2 regions of the Pseudalkalibacillus sp. A8 genome follow, and region 1 is predicted to be linked to the other one. Evidence: a T-box and tRNA genes for the amino acid it is inferred to sense, from the RefSeq annotation. Region 1 holds a T-box; the other holds one or more tRNA genes.
What was found. A T-box is a leader RNA that pairs with one kind of tRNA and senses whether it is charged. The one in region 1 lies ahead of argS (arginine--tRNA ligase), so its partner is inferred to be a tRNA-Arg.

Region 1 (6,766 bases):
TTGGGGGCAGCGAACAATTAAATAAAAAGATAACTGCTTACGATGATAATCCACCTATGGCAAAATCATTCCTAGCTTACGATGATAATCCGCCTATGGCAAAATCATTCCTAGCTTACGATGACAATCCGCCTATGGCAAAATCATTCCTAGCTTACGATGACAATCCGCCTATGGCAAAATCATTCCTAGCTTACGATGACAATCCGCCTATGGCAAAATCATTCCTAGCTTACGATGACAATCCGCTTATGGCAAAATCATTCCTAGCTTACGATGACAATCCGCCTATGGCAAAATCATTCCTAGCTTACGATGACAACCCACCTATGAAATTATCTCTAGCTTATGACGATAACCCACCTATGAGTATTAATACTTAAAGATTTGAAGGCATCCGAAGAGGTGCCTTCTTTTTTATCCCTGGGTCAAAAAGCATTCTTCACTGTGATCGGGTTCTATGAATCCTGCTGCCATCAAGAAGCTTTCTGCGGTTGTCAGCCCTACGTGCTTGAACGTCGCTTGGATTGCTTTTTGTTTTTCATACTTGTCGGCTGGCAATGAATCGAAATATTTTTTCAAGCTTCCGTATCTTTCAACCAGGTCTTCGGCTACATTCGCATTATGGATTGTGGCTTCAATCTTTCTACGGTGACGTACAATCCCCTTATCCTCTAAGAGCCTTTTTATTTTCTCTTCTTCATAAGCCTTCACTTTTCCAATCGAGAAGTGGTCGAAGGCTTTCCTGAAATTTTCACGTTTATGTAATATGGTTTTCCAGCTTAACCCTGCTTGGAAAATCTCCAACGTCAATGCTTCGAATAATTGGTCATCATCAGACACAGACTTCCCCCATTCTTTGTCATGATAGCTGATCAACAAAGAGTCTTCTTCACACCAGGCGCATCTGACAATGGTATTGGTATCCACAATCGAATCCTCCTCTCTGTTTTATTTCTTAGACTTTACAATACTTGTTTAATCGTCATACGTCTATAATTGTATGTAGTTTTCTTGAAAATGAAACGTCTCAGTAATCATTTACGTCAAAAGGTTAAAGACAGTTAAGGGAGGTCAGCAGGTTGGAAGAATATCAGCCGAAAAACCGGTCCAAGATACAGATTGATAACGTGATCGGCCGTTACCCGAAAGACGAAATCATCGAGCTTATGATGGATCAGTTTGGGGAAAAATTGACTCGCCTTGCCTACACCTATGTAAAAGATTGGGGAAAGGCGGAGGATATCGTCCAAGAAGCCTTTGTCGCTTGTTATACAAAACTAGATACATTCCGAGGAGAGTCATCCGTCAAAACCTGGATATACCGGATAACGATCAATCGTTGCCATGACTATCATAGGACATGGTCATTCCGGAACCTTCAATTTACAGATAAAATATCCCGTTGGATAAAGGGAGATACACACACACCTGAAGCTGATCTCATCGCAAAAGACGAAAGTGAAGCACTAGCAAAACAAGTACTTGCCTTGCCCCTTAAATATCGGGAAGTGCTGCTGCTATATTATTTTGAAGAACTATCTATACAAGAGATCAGTCTGATGCTTCTTACGAATGAATCTACAATAAAAACACGCCTGCATCGAGGCCGTCAGCTTCTAAAAGAATTTATTTCATCAGAAAGGAGTATCGGTGATGGACAATCAACTTAAAGATCTGAACAAAAGCTTGAACCGAATGATGGCAACAGAAGAGCGATTTACGGAAAAACAAAAGCAGAACATCAGAACCGCCATAGCCAAAAAGCGATCAAAGCGGTTTGCTTTCCTATCTTCCCATTGGAAACCGATACTCAGTACCGCTGTTTGTCTTTTGCTGTTCATAGCTATTGCACAAGCTGCCATGAATAACTTCTCATCCAGAAGCCTAAGTTCAAGCGGAAATGAAAATGCTACGTTGAGTTCTGCAATAGACCATAGCGGTGACAGCGGTAGTGCAGGACCTGATAAAACAATGCCTGCTTTAGGCGAAGAGGGGCAGAAAGACACGGAAGCCCTGCCACCAAAAGACGATTTTTCAATCGCCGAAAAAGGTGATGCCGATCAACAAAAAATCACAGGTCCATTGCTCCCTATAGATAAGAGCCTTGTATCGGTATATGAAAAATTGAAAACTGATCAGGACCAAGAAGCGCTCAAAGGGCTAGAACCCTTTGAAGTGATGCAAATTTATTACCATGCCGAACAGCAAGAAGATCATGAAACGAAATATGTGATGTATTTCCAAGACCCTGCGGGATCGATGCCTTCTAAACAGCTATACCTCGATGAAATTGCCCAAGATCCTGTCTTAAGTAAAAATACCGAAAAGAAACTTCAACAGATACAAGAAACCGAGAAATTCATTCAAATGATCCAAGAGACTCCGCAGGATAGGAAAGAAGCGTATATCACATGGGGTGATACAAAGGAAAACACGCAACACTTCAGGCTCGTTTTTGATGAGTCAAAAGGCGTTTGGACTGTATCCTGGCTTGCAGGTCAATAATGAGCAAGAAAACCTGGATGGAAAAGATGATTCCATTCAGGTTTTGTTACTTCTGTCCTCTCATAATGGAGCTACGATCTCCACCTTAATCCGGTCGGGATCTTCGAAATACACTGCATAATGCTTGGGTCCACCCGCATAAGGATGACGGTCGGTGTATAAAATCGTCACGCCTCTTTTCTTCAATTCGCTCGTGAGATGGTCCACTTGATCCATCGAGTCTGCATGGAAGGCAAGATGGTTCAAACCCACCCGACAGCGATGGAACGGCACATCAAGAAATTTTTTGTCAGCTTGGACGAAAACGATATATGAATCTCTAAGCTTCCAGCTCCGTCCCTTATCCCAATTTTGATATTCGAAATACCCAAGCTCTGGCAACAACCACCCCCAAAAGTCGATTGTTTTTTTCAGATCCGAGACATACAGTTCAATATGGTGGATGAGTCCTTTCTTCCTTTTCATTGAACATGAGCCACCCTTTCCTACATTTTATCTGGTGCCTTAATTCCAAGTAGACGTAGCCCTTCCTCCAACACTACCGTCACAGCTTTTACGAGATTAAGTCGTGCCATCTGCTCCTCTTCCGTCCCGGCCAAGATTCGTACTTTCCCATAATACTGGTTGAAGTAACGGGAGAGCTCGATCAAATAACGAGATAGGATTGACGGTTCATAATCATGGAAAGCTCTGTCTACTGTACCAGGGAATTTTTCCAGCGCCAGAATGATCTCCCACAAATACGGCTCTTCGACATCATTGGAGGCTGAGGTCTTCTCAACGTCCCAGTCTCCTTTCGCCAACAAGGTACAAGCACGCGCATAAGTGTACTGTACATAAGGTCCGGTTTCACCTTCGAATCGAAGCATGCTTTCGATATCGAACTCGACGCTATTCAATCTCGATTGTTTCAAATCATTGAATATGACGGCTCCTACCCCGACCATTTCGGCGACCTTTTCTTTGTTTTCTAAAGTAGGATTCTTGCTTTCGATGTTTTCTTTTGCCTGCTGGATCGTTTGATTGAGTACTTCTTCAAGCAACACCGTCTTCCCTTTACGAGTAGACATCTTCTTGCCATCTTGAAGAATCATCCCGAACGGAATATGCTCCATATCATCAGCCCAAGTATATCCCATTTTTGAAAGGACCTTTTTCACCTGTTCGAAGTGCAAGGATTGCTCATGCCCTACGACATAAAGGGATTTCACGAATTGGTAAGTACCTTTTCGATATTGGGCGGCAGCGAGATCTCTCGTCGCATAAAGGGATGCGCCGTCTTTCTTTTGGATCAAAGCAGGGGGAAGATCGAATTCTGAAAGATCCACTACCAATGCACCCTCCGATTCAATCAAAAGATTTTTCTCACTGAGCTCTTCTACTACGGGTTTCATTTTATCGTTATAAAAAGCTTCACCATGCATAGAATCGAATTGTACATCGAGCAAGTCATATATCTTTTGGAATTCTTTCAAGGATTCCTCTCTAAACCATGTCCATAGCTTTCTTGCTTCTACATCCCCATCTTCAAGTTTCTTGAACCATTGTCTTCCTTCATGGTCAAGGTCAGGATTACCTTTCGCTTCTTCGTGGTATTTAACATAGAGCGTATTCAATTCCTTGATAGGACTTTTCTTGACAGCAGCTTCGTCACCCCATTTGGTATAGGCAACCATGAGTTTCCCGAATTGAGTTCCCCAATCTCCTAAATGGTTGATACGGATAGGCTGATACCCTTTCTTGGAAGCGATGTTTGCAATGGCATTCCCGATTACTGTGGAACGTAAGTGGCCCATGGAGAATGGTTTTGCAATGTTCGGTGACGAGAGATCAATGGTAATAGTACCTTTACTCGTGGTTTCATTCCCATATGACTGTCCTTTTTCCAGAATCTTTGTGATGACTTCTTCTGTCAGCTCTTGTTTCGGTAAGAAGAGATTCAGATACGGTCCTGCAGCCTCTACTCGTTCAAAGCTTTTTGAATCCTTCAATTTTTCAGCTAGAGTCTGGGAAATTTGAACCGGTGATTTCTTCAATCTTTTTGCTAATATAAAACACGGGAAGGCCAGGTCTCCTAACGATCGATCAGGAGGAACTTCAAGTGCTTTTTCAATTTCATCTAATGGCACATCAAGGATCTGTTCTAAATGTTGTGCTGTGTATTTTTGAATCGTCATGTACTGACACTCCTTTTTAAAATTAAAAAAACGCCTCTCCATAAAATGAGAGACGAGATTACCCCGCGGTACCACTCTGCTTGTTCAAACGATCAGAACCAACTTGACCCTTTAACGCTGGGTAGCGGCTTTTCCTACTTTATTTTCAAAAAAGCTTTTCCGAGGTGCGCTTCAATAACAGGTTATACTGGACTTCCACCAACTCCAGCTCGCTTCGTGATCACCTGATATCTACTATCCTCTTCACCAAAGTTCATTGTTAATTTTTTCTTATTATAGTCATGTTATCTGTAATTGGCAATAGTAATTGAGGAAGAGTTTGACTGAAACCTTAAAATTTCAACAAATTAACAAAATTTGTTATTATGGAATCCTACATATAATCATGGAACTTTATTAACATCCGCTCGTCTATAAAATAGGTTGTTTTTACAGTGTGCGCTTGTGTCAACTAGGAGGTTGCTTGTATGAAAGAGCGAATTGAAAATTATGATAGCCTTGTCATAACAGCTTTTCTGTTGTGGCTCAAAACCTATTTTGTATATAAAGTATGCTTCAATCTAGAGACGGGCAATTGGGTTCAGGAATTGATCCTCTTCATCAATCCTCTTAGTTCTGTCTTGTTTTCTTTAACACTTATTTTTCTTTTTCCAGTCCGCCTTCGAATCCGGATGATCTGGATCATTGCTGTCAGCTTCTCCATCATCCTTTATGCAAACACACTGTATTATCGATTTTTTAATGATTTTATTACGGTCCCTGTATTATTCCAGACGAATAACGTTGGTGATATCGGAAACAGTGTCATTGCACAAACGTATTGGTATGACATCGTCTTTTTTGCTGATCTCATTTTCCTGTATTTCTTAGCAAAACGCGGACATCTTAAACCCGCGGTCTATTCGAAGAAAAGGCTCTATAAGATTTTACTCACTGCTCTTATTTTCCTGACGGTCAATCTCGGTCTTGCCGAGTCTGAACGACCAGAACTGCTGACACGTACATTTGACAGGGAGCTGCTCGTAAAGAACCTGGGTACATACAATTACCATTTATACGACCTTGTACTGCAATCAAAGACTTCTGCTCAGAAGGTTTTAGCTGATAACGTCGATAGGATTGAGATCAACCATTATACAAAGAAAAAGTCTGCCGAACCGGATAAAGATTTTTACGGGATCGCTGAAGGCAAAAACATCATTTTGATTTCAATGGAATCGACCCAGCAATTCGTGATTGGAAGAGAAATCAACGGCAAGGAGATTACCCCATTCCTGAATGATTTCATCAAGGAGAGTTATTACTTTGACAACTTTTATCACCAAACCGGTCAAGGGAAAACTTCAGATTCTGAGTTCATCATCGATAACTCTTTGTACCCATTGCCGAGAGGTGCTGTTTTTCAAACACACGCTTTGAATGAATATTATGCCACACCTGAAATCATCAAGGAGCATGGGTATTATAGCACCGTTTTTCATGGCAACAACAAAGGCTTCTGGAACAGAGATATCATGTACCAGTCATTGGGCTATGATAGGTTCTTTGCTGAAGAATATTATGAGATCAATGAAACGAATAAAATCAATTACGGCTTAAAGGATGAGCCTTTCTTTGATCAATCGATGAAATATTTAAAGGAGATTCCACAACCTTTTTATGCTAAATTCATCACCTTGACCAACCATCATCCATTCAAATTCGGTGCAGAGGATCAGATGGTCCCTACTTTCGAAACTGGGGATCCGATTGTTGACCGTTATCCAGTCACCGTCCGGTATACAGATGAGGCGATCAAAAATTTCATCCAACAATTGAAAAATGAAGGCTTATACGAGGATTCGGTCATTATCATTTTGGGGGATCATTACGGTATTTCCGAACAGCATAACAATGCGATGGCCCAGGTCTTGAATAAAGAGATCACACCTTATGAAAGTGTGCAATTGCAACGCGTTCCCCTGATCATCCATATTCCTGGACATGAAGGAAAAACAATTTCAAATGTTTCTGGCCAGATTGATTTAAAACCGACTATCTTGAACTTGCTCGGGATTAAGGATGAAGGGGTCCAATTCGGT
Region 2 (6,766 bases), 150 kb from region 1:
TTGCCTATCCACCGGCCTGACTGCTTGGACGCGCATATCCATCAGCGCGCTCTCCCTACCTTCCTGCGTCCCCCCGTTGCTCAAACGGAAAGGAGGTGGTACAGGAATATCAACCTGTTGGCCATCGCCTACGCCTTTCGGCCTCGGCTTAGGTCCCGACTAACCCTGAGCGGACGAGCCTTCCTCAGGAAACCTTGGGCTTTCGATGGAGAAGATTCTCACTTCTCTTTTCGCTACTCATACCGGCATTCTCACTTCAAAGCGCTCCACGAGTCCTTCCGGTCTCGCTTCTCAGCCCTTCGAACGCTCCCCTACCACTGTACCGTTAGGTACAATCCATAGCTTCGGTGATACGTTTAGCCCCGGTACATTTTCGGCGCAGAGTCACTCGACCAGTGAGCTATTACGCACTCTTTAAATGGTGGCTGCTTCTAAGCCAACATCCTGGTTGTCTGGGCAACTCCACATCCTTTTCCACTTAACGTATACTTGGGGACCTTAGCTGATGGTCTGGGCTGTTTCCCTCTCGACTACGGATCTTATCACTCGCAGTCTGACTCCCGTGGACAAGTTCCTGGCATTCGGAGTTTGACTGAATTCGGTAATCCTGTGGGGACCCCTAGTCCAATCAGTGCTCTACCTCCAGAACTCTCACCACGAGGCTAGCCCTAAAGCTATTTCGGGGAGAACCAGCTATCTCCGAGTTCGATTGGCATTTCACCCCTACCCACACCTCATCCCCGCACTTTTCAACGTGCGTGGGTTCGGGCCTCCATTCAGTGTTACCTGAACTTCACCCTGGACATGGGTAGATCACTCGGTTTCGGGTCTACGACAACGTACTCATGCGCCCTGTTCAGACTCGCTTTCGCTGCGGCTCCGTCTCTGCGACTTAACCTTGCACGTTATCGTAACTCGCCGGTTCATTCTACAAAAGGCACGCCGTCACCCGTTAATGGGCTCCGACTACTTGTAGGCACACGGTTTCAGGATCTCTTTCACTCCCCTTCCGGGGTGCTTTTCACCTTTCCCTCACGGTACTGGTTCACTATCGGTCACTAGGGAGTATTTAGCCTTGGGAGATGGTCCTCCCAGCTTCCGACGGGGTTTCACGTGTCCCGCCGTACTCAGGATCCACTCTGGAGGGAACGACGTTTTGGCTACAGGGCTGTTACCTCCTCTGGCGGGCCTTTCCAGACCGCTTCGCCTACGCCGTTCCTTTCTTACTCCGTATAGAGTGTCCTACAACCCCAAGAGGCAAGCCTCTTGGTTTGGGCTGTTTCCGTTTCGCTCGCCGCTACTCAGGAAATCGCGATTGCTTTCTCTTCCTCTGGGTACTAAGATGTTTCAGTTCCCCAGGTCTGCCTTCTCATACCCTATGAATTCAGGTATGGATCCTACCCCATTACGGGCAGTGGGTTCCCCCATTCGGAAATCCCCGGATCAAAGCTTACTTACAGCTCCCCGAGGCATATCGGTGTTCGTCCCGTCCTTCTTCGGCTCCTAGTGCCAAGGCATCCACCGTGCGCCCTTCATAACTTAACCACGTTATGAATGAACTTACACTTCTTACTTGTCATTAAATGACGTTTTCGATGTCTTGTTTTCAAGAATTTCATTATCTAGTTTTCAAGGAACAATGTTCTGAAAGAGAATGAGCTCTTTCAAAACTAAACAAAAGCCAAAGCGTGTTCCATGTCCATAAAGGACTCCTTAGAAAGGAGGTGATCCAGCCGCACCTTCCGATACGGCTACCTTGTTACGACTTCACCCCAATCATCTGTCCCACCTTCGGCGGCTGGTTCCAAAAGGTTACCTCACCGACTTCGGGTGTTACAAACTCTCGTGGTGTGACGGGCGGTGTGTACAAGGCCCGGGAACGTATTCACCGCGGCATGCTGATCCGCGATTACTAGCAATTCCGGCTTCATGCAGGCGAGTTGCAGCCTGCAATCCGAACTGAGAATGGCTTTATGGGATTCGCTCAACCTCGCGGTTTTGCTGCCCTTTGTACCATCCATTGTAGCACGTGTGTAGCCCAGGTCATAAGGGGCATGATGATTTGACGTCGTCCCCACCTTCCTCCGGTTTGTCACCGGCAGTCACCTTAGAGTGCCCAACTGAATGCTGGCAACTAAGATCAAGGGTTGCGCTCGTTGCGGGACTTAACCCAACATCTCACGACACGAGCTGACGACAACCATGCACCACCTGTCACTTCGTCCCCCGAAGGGGAACCTTCCATCTCTGGAAGTAGCGAAGGATGTCAAGACCTGGTAAGGTTCTTCGCGTTGCTTCGAATTAAACCACATGCTCCACTGCTTGTGCGGGCCCCCGTCAATTCCTTTGAGTTTCAACCTTGCGGTCGTACTCCCCAGGCGGAGTGCTTAATGTGTTAACGTCAGCACTGAGGGTGGAACCCCCCAACACCTAGCACTCATCGTTTACGGCGTGGACTACCAGGGTATCTAATCCTGTTTGCTCCCCACGCTTTCGCGCCTCAGCGTCAGTTACTGGCCAGAGAGCCGCCTTCGCCACTGGTGTTCCTCCATATATCTACGCATTTCACCGCTACACATGGAATTCCACTCTCCTCTCCAGTACTCAAGTCCCCCAGTTTCCAATGACCCTCCACGGTTGAGCCGTGGGCTTTCACATCAGACTTAAGAGACCGCCTGCGCGCGCTTTACGCCCAATAATTCCGGACAACGCTTGCCACCTACGTATTACCGCGGCTGCTGGCACGTAGTTAGCCGTGGCTTTCTGGTTAGGTACCGTCAAGGTACCGCCCTGTTCGAACGGTACTTGTTCTTCCCTAACAACAGAGCTTTACGACCCGAAGGCCTTCCTCACTCACGCGGCGTTGCTCGGTCAGACTTTCGTCCATTGCCGAAGATTCCCTACTGCTGCCTCCCGTAGGAGTCTGGGCCGTGTCTCAGTCCCAGTGTGGCCGATCACCCTCTCAGGTCGGCTACGCATCGTCGCCTTGGTGAGCCCTTACCTCACCAACTAGCTAATGCGCCGCGGGCCCATCTGTAAGTGATAGCCGAAGCCATCTTTTAATCCTCCTCTATGCAGAGGAGAATGTTATCCGGTATTAGCCCCGGTTTCCCGGAGTTATCCCAGTCTTACAGGCAGGTTGCCCACGTGTTACTCACCCGTCCGCCGCTGACCTCTGAGGAGCAAGCTCCTCGTTGGTCCGCTCGACTTGCATGTATTAGGCACGCCGCCAGCGTTCGTCCTGAGCCAGGATCAAACTCTCCAATAAAGTGTTTGATTGCTCATTAAATGAAATCGAAATTGATTCAGGGTTCTTATAAAAGACCCGTTTCACGCTTGGCTTTTGTTCAGTTTTCAAAGAGCTTTTTGTGCCGCTTTTTTCTTAGGCGACAATAATAAATTATAGCATCCCATCGACTGATTGTCAATAGTTTTTTTGGTGGAGCCTAGCGGGATCGAACCGCTGACCTCCTGCGTGCAAGGCAGGCGCTCTCCCAGCTGAGCTAAGGCCCCTTAATTAATCAAATGGTCGGGAAGACAGGATTTGAACCTGCGACCCCCTGGTCCCAAACCAGGTGCTCTACCAAGCTGAGCCACTTCCCGTTATATGGCGCGCCCGAGAGGAGTCGAACCCCTAACCTTCTGATCCGTAGTCAGACGCTCTATCCAATTGAGCTACGGGCGCACTTTATTATAGGTTTTGCTGTTTCGAAAATGGTGCCGAGGGCCGGACTTGAACCGGCACGGTAGTCACCTACCGCAGGATTTTAAGTCCTGTGTGTCTGCCAATTCCACCACCCCGGCATAATGGAGCGGAAGACGGGATTCGAACCCGCGACCCCCACCTTGGCAAGGTGGTGTTCTACCACTGAACTACTTCCGCATGTGGTGCGGGTGGAGGGACTTGAACCCCCACGTCGCAAGGACACTAGATCCTAAGTCTAGCGCGTCTGCCAATTCCGCCACACCCGCAATACTATATCGTTATCTAAAATGGTGAGCCATGAAGGACTCGAACCTTCGACCCTCTGATTAAAAGTCAGATGCTCTACCGACTGAGCTAATGGCTCGTAAAAGTGGTGCTGGCCAGAGGACTTGAACCCCCAACCTACTGATTACAAGTCAGTTGCTCTACCAATTGAGCTAGGCCAGCATAATGGTGGAGGATGACGGGATCGAACCGCCGACCCCCTGCTTGTAAGGCAGGTGCTCTCCCAGCTGAGCTAATCCTCCAATATATAAGCCCGGCGACGTCCTACTCTCACAGGGGGAAGCCCCCAATTACCATTGGCGCTGAAGAGCTTAACTTCCGTGTTCGGCATGGGAACGGGTGTGACCTCTTCGCCATCGTCACCAGACTGTATGAAATTCAAGGGATACTGTTCCCTCAAAACTAGATAACGGTTCTTGAAAACATCGTCGATGTTAAGTAAAGTGGTTAAGTCCTCGATCGATTAGTATCTGTCAGCTCCACGTGTCGCCACGCTTCCACACCAGACCTATCAACCTCATCATCTCTGAGGGATCTTACTCGCTTAACGCGATGGGAAATCTCATCTTGAGGGGGGCTTCATGCTTAGATGCTTTCAGCACTTATCCCGTCCACACGTAGCTACCCAGCTATGCTCCTGGCGGAACAACTGGTACACCAGCGGTGTGTCCATCCCGGTCCTCTCGTACTAAGGACAGCTCCTCTCAAATTTCCTGCGCCCGCGACGGATAGGGACCGAACTGTCTCACGACGTTCTGAACCCAGCTCGCGTACCGCTTTAATGGGCGAACAGCCCAACCCTTGGGACCTACTTCAGCCCCAGGATGCGATGAGCCGACATCGAGGTGCCAAACCTCCCCGTCGATGTGGACTCTTGGGGGAGATAAGCCTGTTATCCCCAGGGTAGCTTTTATCCGTTGAGCGATGGCCCTTCCATGCGGAACCACCGGATCACTAAGCCCGACTTTCGTCCCTGCTCGACTTGTAGGTCTCGCAGTCAAGCTCCCTTGTGCCTTTACACTCTGCGAATGATTTCCAACCATTCTGAGGGAACCTTTGGGCGCCTCCGTTACACTTTAGGAGGCGACCGCCCCAGTCAAACTGCCCACCTGACACTGTCTCCGGACCGGATCACGGTCCTGGGTTAGAATTTCAATACCGTCAGGGTAGTATCCCACCGACGCCTCCACCGAACCTGGCGGTCCGGCTTCTCTGGCTCCTACCTATCCTGTACAAACGATACCAAAATCCAATATCAGGCTACAGTAAAGCTCCATGGGGTCTTTCCGTCCTGTCGCGGGTAACCTGCATCTTCACAGGTACTATAATTTCACCGGGTCTCTCGTTGAGACAGTATCCAAGTCGTTGCACCTTTCGTGCGGGTCGGAACTTACCCGACAAGGAATTTCGCTACCTTAGGACCGTTATAGTTACGGCCGCCGTTTACTGGGGCTTCGATTCAGAGCTTCTCCTAATGGATAACCCCTCCTCTTAACCTTCCAGCACCGGGCAGGTGTCAGCCCCTATACTTCGCCTTACGGCTTCGCAGAGACCTGTGTTTTTGCTAAACAGTCGCTTGGATCTTTTCACTGCGGCTCTCTCGGGCTTGCACCCTATCAGAGCACCCCTTCTCCCGAAGTTACGGGGTCATTTTGCCGAGTTCCTTAACGAGAGTTCTCCCGAGCATCTTAGGATTCTCTCCTCGCCTACCTGTGTCGGTTTACGGTACGGGCACCTCTTTCCTCGCTAGAGGCTTTTCTTGGCAGTGTAGGATCAGGGACTTCGGTACTCTAGTTCCCTCGCCATCACAGCTCCGCCGTATGGTGGACGGATTTGCCTATCCACCGGCCTGACTGCTTGGACGCGCATATCCATCAGCGCGCTCTCCCTACCTTCCTGCGTCCCCCCGTTGCTCAAACGGAAAGGAGGTGGTACAGGAATATCAACCTGTTGGCCATCGCCTACGCCTTTCGGCCTCGGCTTAGGTCCCGACTAACCCTGAGCGGACGAGCCTTCCTCAGGAAACCTTGGGCTTTCGATGGAGAAGATTCTCACTTCTCTTTTCGCTACTCATACCGGCATTCTCACTTCAAAGCGCTCCACGAGTCCTTCCGGTCTCGCTTCTCAGCCCTTCGAACGCTCCCCTACCACTGTACCGTTAGGTACAATCCATAGCTTCGGTGATACGTTTAGCCCCGGTACATTTTCGGCGCAGAGTCACTCGACCAGTGAGCTATTACGCACTCTTTAAATGGTGGCTGCTTCTAAGCCAACATCCTGGTTGTCTGGGCAACTCCACATCCTTTTCCACTTAACGTATACTTGGGGACCTTAGCTGATGGTCTGGGCTGTTTCCCTCTCGACTACGGATCTTATCACTCGCAGTCTGACTCCCGTGGACAAGTTCCTGGCATTCGGAGTTTGACTGAATTCGGTAATCCTGTGGGGACCCCTAGTCCAATCAGTGCTCTACCTCCAGAACTCTCACCACGAGGCTAGCCCTAAAGCTATTTCGGGGAGAACCAGCTATCTCCGAGTTCGATTGGCATTTCACCCCTACCCACACCTCATCCCCGCACTTTTCAACGTGCGTGGGTTCGGGCCTCCATTCAGTGTTACCTGAACTTCACCCTGGACATGGGTAGATCACTCGGTTTCGGGTCTACGACAACGTACTCATGCGCCCTGTTCAGACTCGCTTTCGCTGCGGCTCCGTCTCTGCGACTTAACCTTGCACGTTATCGTAACTCGCCGGTTCATTCTACAAAAGGCACG

Region 2: it encodes a tRNA-Arg, which carries the amino acid that the T-box ahead of argS (arginine--tRNA ligase) is inferred to sense. The anticodon was not compared.

Annotation. Positions count from the first base shown of each region.
Region 1 covers NZ_CP174509.1:268,089-274,854, reverse strand. Annotated here, with positions in the region: gene ACJROX_RS01505 (hypothetical protein) at 1-383, shown strand, start outside; gene ACJROX_RS01500 (DNA-3-methyladenine glycosylase I) at 418-930, opposite strand; gene ACJROX_RS01495 (sigma-70 family RNA polymerase sigma factor) at 1,083-1,673, shown strand; gene ACJROX_RS01490 (hypothetical protein) at 1,657-2,508, shown strand; gene ACJROX_RS01485 (VOC family protein) at 2,569-2,973, opposite strand; gene argS (arginine--tRNA ligase) at 2,994-4,685, opposite strand; T-box leader at 4,731-4,941, opposite strand; gene ACJROX_RS01475 (LTA synthase family protein) at 5,153-6,766, shown strand, end outside.
Region 2 covers NZ_CP174509.1:117,294-124,059, reverse strand. Annotated here, with positions in the region: rRNA gene ACJROX_RS00645 (23S ribosomal RNA) at 1-1,545, opposite strand, end outside; rRNA gene ACJROX_RS00640 (16S ribosomal RNA) at 1,718-3,268, opposite strand; tRNA gene ACJROX_RS00635 (tRNA-Ala) at 3,438-3,513, opposite strand; tRNA gene ACJROX_RS00630 (tRNA-Pro) at 3,527-3,603, opposite strand; tRNA gene ACJROX_RS00625 (tRNA-Arg) at 3,609-3,685, opposite strand; tRNA gene ACJROX_RS00620 (tRNA-Leu) at 3,716-3,804, opposite strand; tRNA gene ACJROX_RS00615 (tRNA-Gly) at 3,809-3,883, opposite strand; tRNA gene ACJROX_RS00610 (tRNA-Leu) at 3,887-3,972, opposite strand; tRNA gene ACJROX_RS00605 (tRNA-Lys) at 3,995-4,070, opposite strand; tRNA gene ACJROX_RS00600 (tRNA-Thr) at 4,078-4,153, opposite strand; tRNA gene ACJROX_RS00595 (tRNA-Val) at 4,158-4,233, opposite strand; rRNA gene rrf (5S ribosomal RNA) at 4,243-4,358, opposite strand; rRNA gene ACJROX_RS00585 (23S ribosomal RNA) at 4,435-6,766, opposite strand, start outside.